DNA from 4 places in the Trichococcus sp. ES5 genome. Region 1 is predicted to be linked to each of the others. Evidence: predicted binding sites of a transcription regulator. Region 1 holds the regulator's gene; each other region holds the start of a gene.
The links. Region 1 encodes Rex, which represses fermentation and respiration genes when NADH is low (regulators of the CRP and FNR family bind a similar motif). Its sites were predicted from a motif close to TTGTGAANTANTTCACAA; they were not measured.
Positions count from the first base shown of each region.

Region 2: a site for Rex is predicted at 2,066-2,083, ahead of TES5_RS13255 (FMN-binding protein). Genes of this name have one in related genera too.
Region 3: a site for Rex is predicted at 1,257-1,274, ahead of TES5_RS09040 (glycerol dehydrogenase). Genes of this name have one in related genera too.
Region 4: a site for Rex is predicted at 1,758-1,775, ahead of pflB (formate C-acetyltransferase). Genes of this name have one in related genera too.

Region 1 is NZ_FJND01000005.1:110,390-113,567, forward strand. It holds gene groL (chaperonin GroEL) at 1-203, opposite strand, end outside; gene groES (co-chaperone GroES) at 232-516, opposite strand; gene TES5_RS06240 (CPBP family intramembrane glutamic endopeptidase) at 709-1,386, shown strand; gene TES5_RS06245 (DUF4305 domain-containing protein) at 1,428-1,634, shown strand; gene TES5_RS06250 (redox-sensing transcriptional repressor Rex) at 1,704-2,336, opposite strand; gene TES5_RS06255 (ABC-F family ATP-binding cassette domain-containing protein) at 2,686-3,178, shown strand, end outside.
Region 2 is NZ_FJND01000024.1:17,414-20,591, forward strand. It holds gene menA (1,4-dihydroxy-2-naphthoate polyprenyltransferase) at 1-288, opposite strand, end outside; gene TES5_RS13250 (FAD:protein FMN transferase) at 300-1,355, opposite strand; gene TES5_RS13255 (FMN-binding protein) at 1,482-2,024, opposite strand; gene TES5_RS13260 (polyprenyl synthetase family protein) at 2,234-3,178, opposite strand, start outside.
Region 3 is NZ_FJND01000010.1:50,037-53,214, forward strand. It holds gene ald (alanine dehydrogenase) at 1-143, opposite strand, end outside; gene TES5_RS09040 (glycerol dehydrogenase) at 140-1,237, opposite strand; gene TES5_RS09045 (flotillin family protein) at 1,759-3,178, opposite strand, start outside.
Region 4 is NZ_FJND01000026.1:6,752-9,929, forward strand. It holds gene TES5_RS13435 (MATE family efflux transporter) at 218-1,546, shown strand; gene pflB (formate C-acetyltransferase) at 1,803-3,178, shown strand, end outside.

The DNA of each region.
Region 1 (3,178 bases):
ATATTTTCGAAACGGTCTTCCAATTCGATTTCTTTGGCGATTGTCACTCCGTCATTCGTGATCAATGGAGAACCGTACGCTTTTTCTAAAACAACGTTGCGGCCTTTAGGTCCTAATGTCACTTTTACGGTATCTGCTAAGATATCCACACCACGAAGCATTGCTGCTCTTGCGTCTTCTGAAAATTTAATGTCTTTAGCCATTTATCGATTCACCTCATGAATTTTATTTTTAGTCCAGGATTGCTACGATGTCGCTTTCTTTGATCACTAAGTATTCTGTGCCTGCATATTTGACTTCTGTGCCTGCATACTTTTCGAAAAGGACAGTATCCCCCGCCTTTACGGTCATTTCGATGGTTACGCCGTTATCCGTCACGCGGCCTGCTCCTACAGCAATAACGGTACCGGTTTGGGATTTTTCTTTAGCGGACGACGGTAAAACGATGCCGCCTACAGATTTTTCCTCTTCTTTGGCAACTTCTACAATAACACGGTTTCCTAATGGTTTTAACAAGATGATCCCTCCAAAAATAAGTTCATTTTAGCACTCATCAACTCAGAGTGCTAAGTTACATTTCTATATTAATCAATCTCCAATTAATTTGCAAGAGGGAAGCCGATTTTTTCTGATTCTATTTTTTTACGCTATTATGCTATACTGTTTATCAAGCGTAAGACGTCAGTTCTCTCAGAAAGGTACTATTATATGAATAAAAAAATACGTTCCAGGTCAACGTTAGCCATACAGATCATTCTCATCTATCTCGCTTCTCAGCTTCTGCCGGTCGTTATACTTTTTTTCATTCCGGAAGCGGATCGTATCGCAGCGGCTATGAATCTCTCGCTATTCTTCGCTTTCCTAGGGACTGTCCTTATGGTAGCATGGAATAGCAGAAAAAAATGGACACCACAAAACAGCCTTACAGAGCAACCAGCCGCCCCAATCGGAAAAACGCTCGCGATCGGAATATTTGGCTTCTTGGGAGCTATCCTGATTCAGATCGTCGCGATGAACGTGGAGTATCTTTTGTTCAAGATGCCCGTGATTTCCGAAAATACGGAAGTATTGCTGGACTTGACAAACCGCTATCCATTCTTTATTTTTAACATTATCATCTTTGCACCTGTGATGGAGGAATTTGTATTCCGTAAAGCGATTGTCACACATCTGGTTGATGCAATCGGGATCGTCGGCGCAGCCACTATCAGTGCTTTGCTTTTTGCGATTGCGCATAATGATGGGCACTATTTGGTTTATGGCTCTTTGGGACTATGGTTTTCTTTCCTTTATTACAGAACAAGAAACATAGCCACTCCGATGATTGCGCATGCGTTGATGAATGCCGTATCCGCTTTGCCGATTCTCTCCCAACTCATTTCGTAAGGCACGTGAAGTCCGCTATTTAGGAAAAAGAAAGGAATAACATGACTTTAAAAAATCTATTAATTCAAGTAATCATCCGTTTTGTTTTTGCAATCCTCTTCATTTCGCTGGCAGTCGACGCAGTGAATACTGCGGGGTGGGGATTCATGGCCATCATCAGCGTGCTGTTCGCAACAAGTGATGTCGTAAAAGGCGTTCGCATGTTCAACGCCTACTTGAAAATCAAAGACAGCATCGATAAAAACTAGGAAAAAAAGAAGGATGAGGCGGCCTCATCCTTCTTTTTGCGTTTTCTTATCATCAACTGCCGACTTTGCTCAGCCGATATCATTGTCCAAGAAATAAATCAACGTCTGCAATTCATTCGTCAAATCCACATTCTGAACGCGGACATTTTCCGGAACGGAAAGACGGATCGGGGTAAAGTTCATGATGCCGCGAACGCCCGCTTCGGTCAAACGGTTCGTTGCATCCTGCGCAACTTCTTGGGGAACGGTCAGAATGGCTACATCAATCTGTTGGATACGCAACTGCTCCACCATATCCGTCATGGGGTACACCGGTACACCACTGAGGATTTTACCAACAATGCCTTCATTGACATCAAATGCTGCACTGATGCGCACATTGTTGCTTACGTGGAAGTTGTAGTTCAACAAGGCATGACCCAAATTACCCACACCGATCAAAGCAACGTTCGTCAAACGGTCCTGATTCAAGGTTTTGCTGAAGAAATCCAACAAATACTCGACATCATAGCCGTATCCTCTTTTACCCAGTGCGCCAAAATATGAAAAATCCCTACGGATAGTAGCACTATCCACTTTTACTGCTTCACTGAGCTCAGTGGATGAAACACGTTTTTTACCAGCATTATGCAAAAAGCGCAAATAGCGGTGGTAAATCGGCAACCTCCTTGCCGTAGCTTTTGGAATATCATTCGTCGACATTTTTTCTCCTCTTCTTTCCTCTTTCATTTCGTAACCCATAGTGTTTGTGCGATTCCGACAAACTTTAAAAAGTATGTTCACATACTTAAGCTTTCATTTCATACTGCCTATTATATCACCTGATTGTGAAAAATCTACTAATTTGTTCGAAATCGGACTTGATTGTGAAGCCTTTTTTGAACAACATGTGAAATACTGTAACAAATGTAAGCGGAGTCGCCAACATTTTTTCACATGTACAAATACGTGAATATAGCAATAACTTTGCTTGTCCCTATCGAATCATTGCATGCTGTGATAAAATGGAAGGGATAAATGCCAGCATTTGCTTAGAAAGAGGACACTACATATGATTTTACTGCAAGGACAAAATTTGGCGCGCCTTTTTGGGGCTAGCGTCTTATTCGACAATATTCAAATTACTGTTCAAGACCATTCGCGTATTGCACTCGTCGGCCGAAACGGAGCCGGCAAATCGACCTTGCTGAAGATTTTGGCAGGCATCGAAGCAACGGATGCCGGCTCTGTTTCAAAGAGCAAGGACGTAACGATCGGCTACCTGGATCAGCATAGCGCGGTCGATTCATCCAACACGATTTGGCAGGAAATGTTGACCATTTTTGCCCCGCTCATCCAATTAAGTAAGGAAGCTGAACAAGCCGCCGTCGCTTTGGGGGATCCGGACTTGCTCGAGGATGAAGAAGCCTACCAAAAAGCTCTGGAACGCTATGACCAGCTCCAGCATACTTTGCACGAAAAGAACGCGTACGGCTATGAATCCGAGATCCGTTCGGTGCTTCACGGATTCCAGTTCTACGAAGGAGATTACGATCGTCCGATTT
Region 2 (3,178 bases), on a different contig from region 1:
CATTGAAACGATGATTTTGGCTGCTTGTTTGACGGAAATTCCAGCCTTTCCGAGGATGTTCTCCTCATCGCGGTAGACCAGGTTCTTCGCCTTTACATAATCCATCGTGTTATTGATGGCCGTCGTCGCCATATCAAATACGACCATCGCTATAAAGAATAAAATAGTGTTCAGCGCATTGATGCTGCCGAAATGATAAAGCGTAAACAAGGTACCCAGCACAAACGGAAACAAACTGGCTAACTTAGTCTTGATTTCCACAAATTCCAAAAATACAGGTACAGTCATCTCTTTCACCCCTATTCATTTTCCCAAACATAATCGTCGTTCGTCAGTTCAAAATTATCAATCAATCCATCCGAAACGTAGACTTTCTTGTCCTTAGTCACAAAAACGGCTTCGATATCATCCCGTTCGTTGACATAGGCCAGACCAGCTTCCCTCCCGAGGCCAAAGACAAGCGTCGACAAGGCATCACCATCGATCGACTTATCGGACAAAATAGAAACACCGGCGATATCGTTATCGAACGGATAGCCCGTTTCCGGATCCATCAGATGGTGATAGCTGACACCCTCCACTTCGATATAGCGTTCGTAAATGCCTGAAGTCACGATCGAACGGTTTTTTTGTTTCGTCTTGCCGATCGTTTCCCCACGCGCAGCCATCGGATCCTGGATGCCTACATTCCAAGACTCCCCTTCACGCAAAGGCGAACCGCCCATGACATAAACGTTGCCGCCAAGATCGATGATGGCCGTCGTAACACCATTCTCCGCCAACAAATCCTTCACTTCGTCGGTGATATATCCTTTTGCGATGGCACCCAAGTCCAAGCGCATCGCCGCATCAGCCAACTGAACCGTCCGCGCTGCATCATCCAGCACGACGCGTTCGTAATCGACCAACGCCAGCGCCGCATCGATCTCACTCTGCTCCGGCTTCCTAGCATCCTCGAAGCCGATGTGCCACAGTTCCGTGATTGGCCCAATCGACAGGTCGAAATTACCATCGGACGCCTTGCTGTAATCCCAAGCACTCCGCACCAACGGGTAGATATCCTCAGATAGTTCAACCGCTTCCGTCCCGGCAACAGCGTTGATCGCATCGATCTCAGATCCAGGTTCATTCACCGTAATCTTATCGGCCAGTTCCTCGACATGAGCGAAAGCTTCTTCCAGCACCGCCTCTTTGCCTTCATCATAAACGCGCACCGTCACATAGGTGCCCATCAGAAATTCCGTTTTCTCGTAAGGTTCTTTCCGTATCGCCGTTTCTTCCTGCACGTCCCCGTTGGCGCAGCCCCCAAAAAGGAGCGCCAGCGACAATGCGCCAGCCAGACTGGCCTTATTGATATATTTTTTCATCCGCTCACCCCGTATCTACATTTAAAAAGACAGGCAGGAACAAGAACGCTGTCCCTACCTGTCTATGATAATCTTTTTTCTTGCCGAATCCACCTAAAAAGGCGGAAATCCAGCTTATTCTTCTTCGACTACGTTATCGATTTCGATTGTAGTTGTGTCGCCAGCTTCAGCTGCTTCAACCAACATTGGAGCGTACTTTTTAAAAGTATCACTAGAACCTGTTGCACCAGTAACGACTTCTACTGCTTCCGGATCTTGTTTTTCAACCAATTGGCTGTTCAATGCAGGGAAGTAATCAGCAGGACCCACGCCAGCTTTTTCTACCATTCTAGCTTGGTAGTCTGCATCTTCGGATTTCTTCGCGCCGGCCTCGTTCACGTTCTCGTATGCCGATTCCGTGATTTTTCCGTCCACTACAGTGATCGAGAATTCAGTTTTCCAGCCACGTGTGTCGAAGTTCTTTTCAACCAATGTGTACGTGCCGTCCTGTAATTCAGCTGCCGCTTCTGAAGAAGCTTCTGAAGAAGACTCAACCACAACTTCTGATGAAGCTGCTTCTGAAGATTCAGTTTCTGTGTCAGCACCGCCGCAAGCTGCTAATACGAAAGTTGATGCCAACAAAAGAGTTGCCGTAGATAACGTTTTCTTTAGTTTCATAATCTATCCCACCCTGTTCTTTTTTATGGTAGCGGTTAGATATGTGATGCCAATCACAAGCTCCCTATATCTATCCACTTACTTATCATACCATTTGTTACATCTTTAGCCAAATAAAATCTATATATTTAACAAAAAACCAGTATTTTCTAATGTTTTGTCTTAAAATGAGATGCTATCAATCCACATACCGCGTAGTAGAGGCTTTGCTACATATTGCGATAAAGCAATTGCTCAGTTAATTTCGTTAGCGTTTCCTTTACGGGATGATCCGGCAACTTTTTGATCAGTTTCAGCGCTTTCGTCGTGTACTTCTTGGCCAAGGCCTGTGCAGCGCGATTGCCGCCGTAGCGTTCCACCAAACCATGGATCTCCGCGAGCTCCTCAGCAGTCACATCCGCCCCTTTGGCGATATAAGCAGCGAAAGCTTTGCGGTCGGCCTGCATCGCGTACAGCACAGGCGCCGTGTAGATGCCGTTGCGGAAGTCACTCAGAGCCGGCTTGCCCAATGTCTTTTCGTCCTGCGTGTAGTCCAAGACATCATCCATGACCTGGAAGGCCATGCCGATGTCGTGGCCAACCCGATAGGCCAGCTGCGCTAACTTTTCGTCCTCATCCGATCCATAGGCACCGGCATAGCAGCTCAACGCGAACAATTGGGCCGTTTTTCCTTGGATTTGGCGCAAATAATCGCGCATGCGCATGTCCGGATTGTAGCGCATATCCATTTGATTAAGCTCGCCGATCAGGATACTTTCCATCCCGTTCGTGTCGATCTTCAGCACAGCCGCGTCTCCGGCATAATCGGACAGCAAGCGGAAGCAGACCGTGAACAGGTAATCCCCCGAATAGACGGCAATCTGGTTACCGAATGCCCGGTTCATCGTCTCCTGGCCGCGGCGGGTGCCGGCCTCATCGATCACGTCATCATGCATCAGCGTCGCGGTATGCAGCAATTCCACCGCGGCCGCGATCGCTTGCGCCCGTTCCGCATCCCGTTCCGGGGAATAGTAGGAAAACAACAGGCAATAGGCCGGCCGCAGCATTTTCCCGCCCGAGAGCAGCCGCGACAGGATCGCTTCCCTGACCGCTTGATTTTTGAGCGTTATATTTTTTTCCAACAGCTCATTGGTGGCGACCAATTCCGCCTGCAA
Region 3 (3,178 bases), on a different contig from region 1:
CCGTCTTCGAATCCCGATCCGACACCGCATCCGGATTGGACCATTACCTGGTGGCCGTTCTGTACCAGCATCTGCACACCTGCCGGCACTACTCCCACGCGGTTTTCGTTATTTTTGATTTCCTTCGGCACTCCAATGATCATTCTTTTTCTTCCTTTCCGATGAATGTATCCACTGCCAAAATGGCGGCGACGACTTGCTCAGCCGTTATGTTTTTGTTTAGATTTTTCATGGTGTTGCTCGGCGCCACTGCAAGCTTTCCGATTTCAAGGAGCTCTTCACGCGTGGCTCCGGTCAGATGCATCTCGGCCAAAGTCGTCGGCATCCCGATTGCGGCCAGGAAACGGCTGTACCTTTTGAATTCTTCTTGTGGGCGCTCTTCAAGTATGAGTTGGACCAACAGGCAAAAGCCGACTATTTCCCCATGCGTCAAGCGATGGACCTCGCCTTTGATGGCCGTGAATCCGTTGTGGATGGCATGGGCGGCGGCCAAGCCACCATTTTCAAAACCCAGTCCCGACAGCAGCGTGTTCGCCTCGACGATCGCCTCGACAGCCGGCGTCACCAAGCCTTTTTGGACAGCAGCGAATGCGCTGAGTCCTTCACGGAATAAGGTTTCTTCGCACGCTTCCGCAATAGCGGTGCCGGCAATCGTTGGCAAACCGCCGGCCAAAGCATTCTCCCCCGAGGCTTTCGTTGCCAGCGCTTCTGCACAGGTAGCCAAGGCATCCGCCATACCGCTTGCGAAGAATCGAATCGGCGCTTGAATAACGATCTGCGTATCCACGAGCACCAAATCAGGGTTCTTCGCATAGAACCGGTAATGATCGAACAACCCGTCCTCGGTATAGAGAACAGAGATGGCGCTGGTCGGTGCATCCGTGGAAACGGTGGTCGGGACAATCACGACCGGCAAATCACAAGCCGCTGCGATGCCTTTCGCGACATCGATGATTTTGCCGCCGCCGAGACCGATGACCACATCCGCAGTGACATCGGCGACCGCGTCAGCCAAACGGACCATTTCATCAATCGAGGCTTCGCCAGTGAAGGCTTCATAATGGTAAGGAAAACCCTCCAGCGCCCGTTCCACTTTTTCCTGGAGCAAGCCCCAAACGAAATCGTCCGTAAGCAGGAATGCCCTTTTCCCGTAGACTGCCGTTTCCTTCCCTAATATGTCTATAGCGCCTACTCCTTGAATATACCGGCTAGGCGACCGAAAAACACGATAAGCCATATGCGCGCCCCTTTTCCAATTGTGATTTAATTATCATATAATGATTTTACCACAATTACGCCCCGTTTTTTTCTGGTCAAAAAAAAAATCCTTCGGAGCTTTTGGGCTTCCGAAGGATTGTGATTTTAACATATAGGAATTTATAAATTTTTTTCAACTCAGAAGTGCATCACCGTACGTGTTTCACAAGTTTGGAAAATGTTTCATGCATCTAAAATGATGTCCAGCTTCACGGGTTAGCCCTTCGGAAATTAGATAAATCTGTCCTATTGCGCTCTTCGATGCTCAGTTGCATGGGACTCTTAGGGATTCATCCCTTAGAGCCCCAGTACAAGGTGACCGTAGGGAACGTTGCGTGGACAGATTTCCTAAATTGTCATGACTCTTGCGATTTCAATCGCTTAGAGGCATGATACACTTGACCGATTAGGTCACAGTGTTTCCTTAATCAGGGCTGAACGAACCCGTTCAGCTTTTCTTGTGAATATTCTGACTGTTAGGCCTTGGCTGTATGCCTACTTTTAAGAAACTGCTACTCCCGATTCCGGTTCTTTGCCGGCTGCCGCTGGACTGATCGCCTTATCAGCTGAAATGTCTGCAGACAAGGTGTCATTGAGCGCGCCCAGTTTGCTGCCGATATTTTTATTTCCGATGAAAGACTCGATCAAAGCAGTCACATCCATCCCGGTCGTTTCTTTGAGGCCTTCCTGGGTAGCAGTGAGGACTTGACTGGCATAGTTGGCCACTTTTGCAGCCCCTTGACTGCCGTTGCCGCCATCGATTACCGTGATTCTGTCAATATTGGAGATCGGTTCCGCAGCAGCACGCACGATATCCGGATATTTTTCGATCAGCATCGTCAAGATGGCTGCTTCCCCGTATTGTTTCAACGCGTTCGCTAAAGCTTCCTTCGCTTTCGCTTCGGCTTCCCCGATCGCAAGGATGCTGGCAGATTCCGCCAAACCGTTCAGTTCCTTCTCTTTGGCCCTTGCTTCGGATTCCCAGATTGCTTTTTGTTTGTCGGCAGCCGCTTTGGTTTCGATGGCATACCGCTCTGCATCAGCTTTCTTACGCACTTCTGCGTCATATTGTTTTTCTCTCCGGATGATTTCTTTCTCTTCCAGTTCGATTTGTTTCACACGTTCCGTTATGTCAACGTTCATTTCTTTTTCTTTCAACAAGATGTCCAGCTGCGCTTTTTCCAGCGCATAAGCATTATCGGCTTTTGCTTTGGCTACGTCCTGCTCTTGACGGAATGCCGCCAGCTTCAATTCCTTCTGTTTATTCGATTCCGCAATCTGGGTCTCTCTCAAAATTTCGGCTTCCTTCGATTCTTGCTCCGCTTGGGCACGCTTGATGCGCGTCTCCTTATCGGCTTCAGCCTGAGCGATATGCGCATCCCGTTTGACCTGGGCGATCCGCGGTTGTCCCAGAGCATCCAGATAACCATTTTCATCCGTCACTTCCTTCACGGTGAAAGAGACGATGACCAAGCCCATCTTAGCCAAATCAACACTGGCGACTGCCTGGACTTCTTGCGAAAACTTATCTCGGTTCTTGTAGATTTCTTCGACCGTCATGGAACCCAGAATGGAGCGCAGATGGCCTTCCAAAACCTCGCGGGCTTCATTCTCCAGATCCTCTGTCGGCTTGCTTAAATACTGTTCGGCTGCTGTGGCTATTTCTTCCACTGTGGAACCGACCTTAATGATAACTGTTCCGTCAGCTGAGACAGGAACCCCTTCCTCCGTGTAGACAGCCGGCGTACTGACTTCCAATTTGCTCGACAAGAGCGATAGCTCCTTGGCTGTCTGAAATACCGGGATGACAAACGTACCACCGCCGCGCACCACTTTCATCGTGTTGCCGGTCGCTTTGTCGATGTGCGTATTCTTGCTGCCAAGAAAACTCCCGCTGACGATCAGCGCCTTATCCGGCGAA
Region 4 (3,178 bases), on a different contig from region 1:
TACTTTATTAATGCTGAACTAATCCGGTATCCATTCATCCCGTTTGAATACGACATTGACAAATTTTCTCCGAAAAATTATAATCAAGTGATATCAATCTAATAGATAACCCTCTTTTTGCCACCGGGCAGAGAGTTCAAGGTGTTCAGAAACATTCCGTAGGTCTTTGAAGGAGTGTTTCCGGGACACCTTTTTTATTTTGGAAGGAGACAGCAGCATGGAAAAATCACTAGTGAAGGACTTTTCGAAGTATGTCAGTCTGAATATTTTGGGCATGATCGGCGTGTCGTTCTATATTTTGGCCGACACGTATTATATCGCAAAAGCTTTGGGGGCTACCGGGATCGCGGCGTTGAATTTTGCTATCCCGGTTTTCAGCATCATCCTCGGAATCGGTCTGATGATCGGCATCGGCGGAGCAGCCCGTTTCGGTATCCTGAAATCCCGGAACAAACACAAAGAAGCAGAGGCGGTCTTTGCAGGGGCGCTTAAGCTTGGCACTCTGGCAGGCTTGTTGTTCGCTGTGCTCGGATTGTTCGGTTCGAAGGCATTATCATCGATTTTGGGTGCCGATGCAGTCACATTGCCTTTGACACATGCCTATATGGCCACGATTATGGTGTTTGCACCATTTTTCATCCTGAACAATACGGTCCTGGCTTTCGTCCGGAACGACAACAATCCCAGACTGGCTATGCTTGCGATGATTGGCGGAAGTGTTTCGAATGTCATTTTGGATTACATATTCCTTTTCCCACTAAAAATGGGGATGTTTGGTGCCGCTTTTGCGACAAGCTTAGCCCCGATCATCAGTCTGGGCATCCTCTCGGTACATTTCGCAAAAAAGAAATCCCGGCCCGCTATTTTGAAGCACAAGTTGACGCGTCCGGCAATCAAGGACATTCTCAAACTGGGATCTTCCACTTTCATAATGGAAGTGTCCTCGGCAGTCGTGCTGACGACCTTCAACTTGTTGATTTTGGGGCTCGAGGGAAACAAAGGGGTTGCCGCCTATGGGATTGTCGCAAATATTGCCTTTGTGGCGGTCGCGATTTTTACCGGGCTGGGGCAGGGTGTACAACCGCTCATCAGCAAATATTATGGCCTGAAGGATCGCAAGACGGTCCGGCGCGTGAACCGCTATGCACTGTTGACGGCGGGTTTCATCGCTGCCTTGATTTACCTCGGGACCTTCTTCAACTCGGAAGCGCTGATCGGCCTGTTCAACAATGGAAATGATCCGGTGATTCTAAGGTTGGCTGACAGCGGAATGAAAATCTATTTTCTTGGATTTTTCTTTGTCGGAATCAATATCGTGACGGCGATGATCCTCAGCGCAACCGAAAAGGGACGGGCAGCTTTTGTCCTTTCGGTTCTGAGGGGACTTGCGGTTATCGTACCGATGGCAATCCTCTTGAGCAGCCTTTGGGGAATGACTGGGATCTGGTCGTCATTTGTGCTTTCCGAGCTGATCGTTGCCGGATTTGCACTTTATTTAACGACTGCCACCGAAAAGGGAACCATTGCGTATGGAAACCCTGACTGAATCTGTAAGACATTAAATGTGTAATTTTTCTCGTATAGTGTGAGCATACCAATAAAATAAGTGTAAAGAGCGTCAGAATTTTCCAGTTATATAACAATTGATACAGATTTGGATCTGATTATATAACAGGAATATCCTTATTTAACAGCTTTTTTAACTTTTTTTAAAAAAATTAAAATAACTGTTATAAAATCATTCATGATAGTGTATAATGTGAATATAAAAACAAACTACTAAGATGCGGAGGAATTAGTTTATGAATAATGCGTGGCGTGGTTTTAAAGGTTCTCAATGGCAAAACGGTATTGACGTCCAAGAATTCATCAAAGATAACTACACAGAATATGTTGGCGATGACAGTTTCCTGGAAGGACCTACAGAAGCGACAAATGAGTTATGGCAAGAGATCGTAGAACTTAAAAAACAAGAGATCGCTAATGGCGGGGTTTTGGATGCAGACACTTCTGTTGTCAGTACAATAACTTCTCATCCGGCTGGTTATATCAACAAAGATTTAGAAAAAATCGTTGGTCTACAGACAGAAAAACCATTGAAACGTGGCTTGAACGTTTATGGTGGTATCCGTATGGCAGAAACAGCATTAAAATCTTATGGTTACGAAATTGATCCTGAATTGGATGAGTTTTATACAGAACACCGTAAAACCCATAACCAAGGTGTCTTTGATGCTTACGACGATGACATTCGTATTGCGAGACGCAACAAGATCGTTACGGGCTTGCCGGATGCATACGGTCGCGGACGAATCATTCCTGACTTCAGACGTATCGCATTGTATGGTGTGGATTACTTGAAGAAACAAAAACTGAACGATTGGAACGCCTTGCAAGCAAAAACGTATACGGAAGAAGACATTCGTTTGCGTGAAGAAGTTTCAACGCAATATCGTGCATTAGGCAAATTGATTGAATTAGGCAAAATTTATGGCTTTGATATCAGTAGACCGGCAGAAAATGCACAAGAAGCAGTGCAATGGGTTTACCTAGGATTCTTGGCTATGGTTAAAGAAGACAATGGTGCTGCACAAGGTCTAGGCCGTATTGCAGAATTCCTGGATATTTATATCGAGCGTGATCTCCAAGAAGGCACTTTGACTGAAAAAGAAGCGCAAGAATTGATCGACCACTTGGTAATGAAAGTTCGTATCGTTCGTCAACTAAGAACACCAGAATACGAAGCTTTGTTTGCAGGAGACCCAACTTGGGCAACCTTGACATTTGCAGGTATGCTTGATGACAACAATTCATTGGTAACAAAAAATACATTCAGATTCTTGCAAACACTCTATAATATGGGTAACGCACCAGAACCTAACATGACTTTGATGTGGAATGAGAAGCTTCCTAAAGGATTCAAGGATTTCTGTGCAAAAGTAAGTATCGATACAAGTGCCATCCAATATGAGAATGACGACGTTATGCGTCACTATTATGGAAGTAATGACGTTTCGATCGCTTGTTGCGTAAGCCCGACAGCAGGAGATACGGGTAGTTCTATCCAATTCTTCGGTGCCAGAGCTTCCCTTCCTAAAATCCTGACGTATGCCGTTACTGGTGGTTACGATGAGAAAAACAGAAGTAAAGTTATCGATGGACTGGAACCGATCACAGA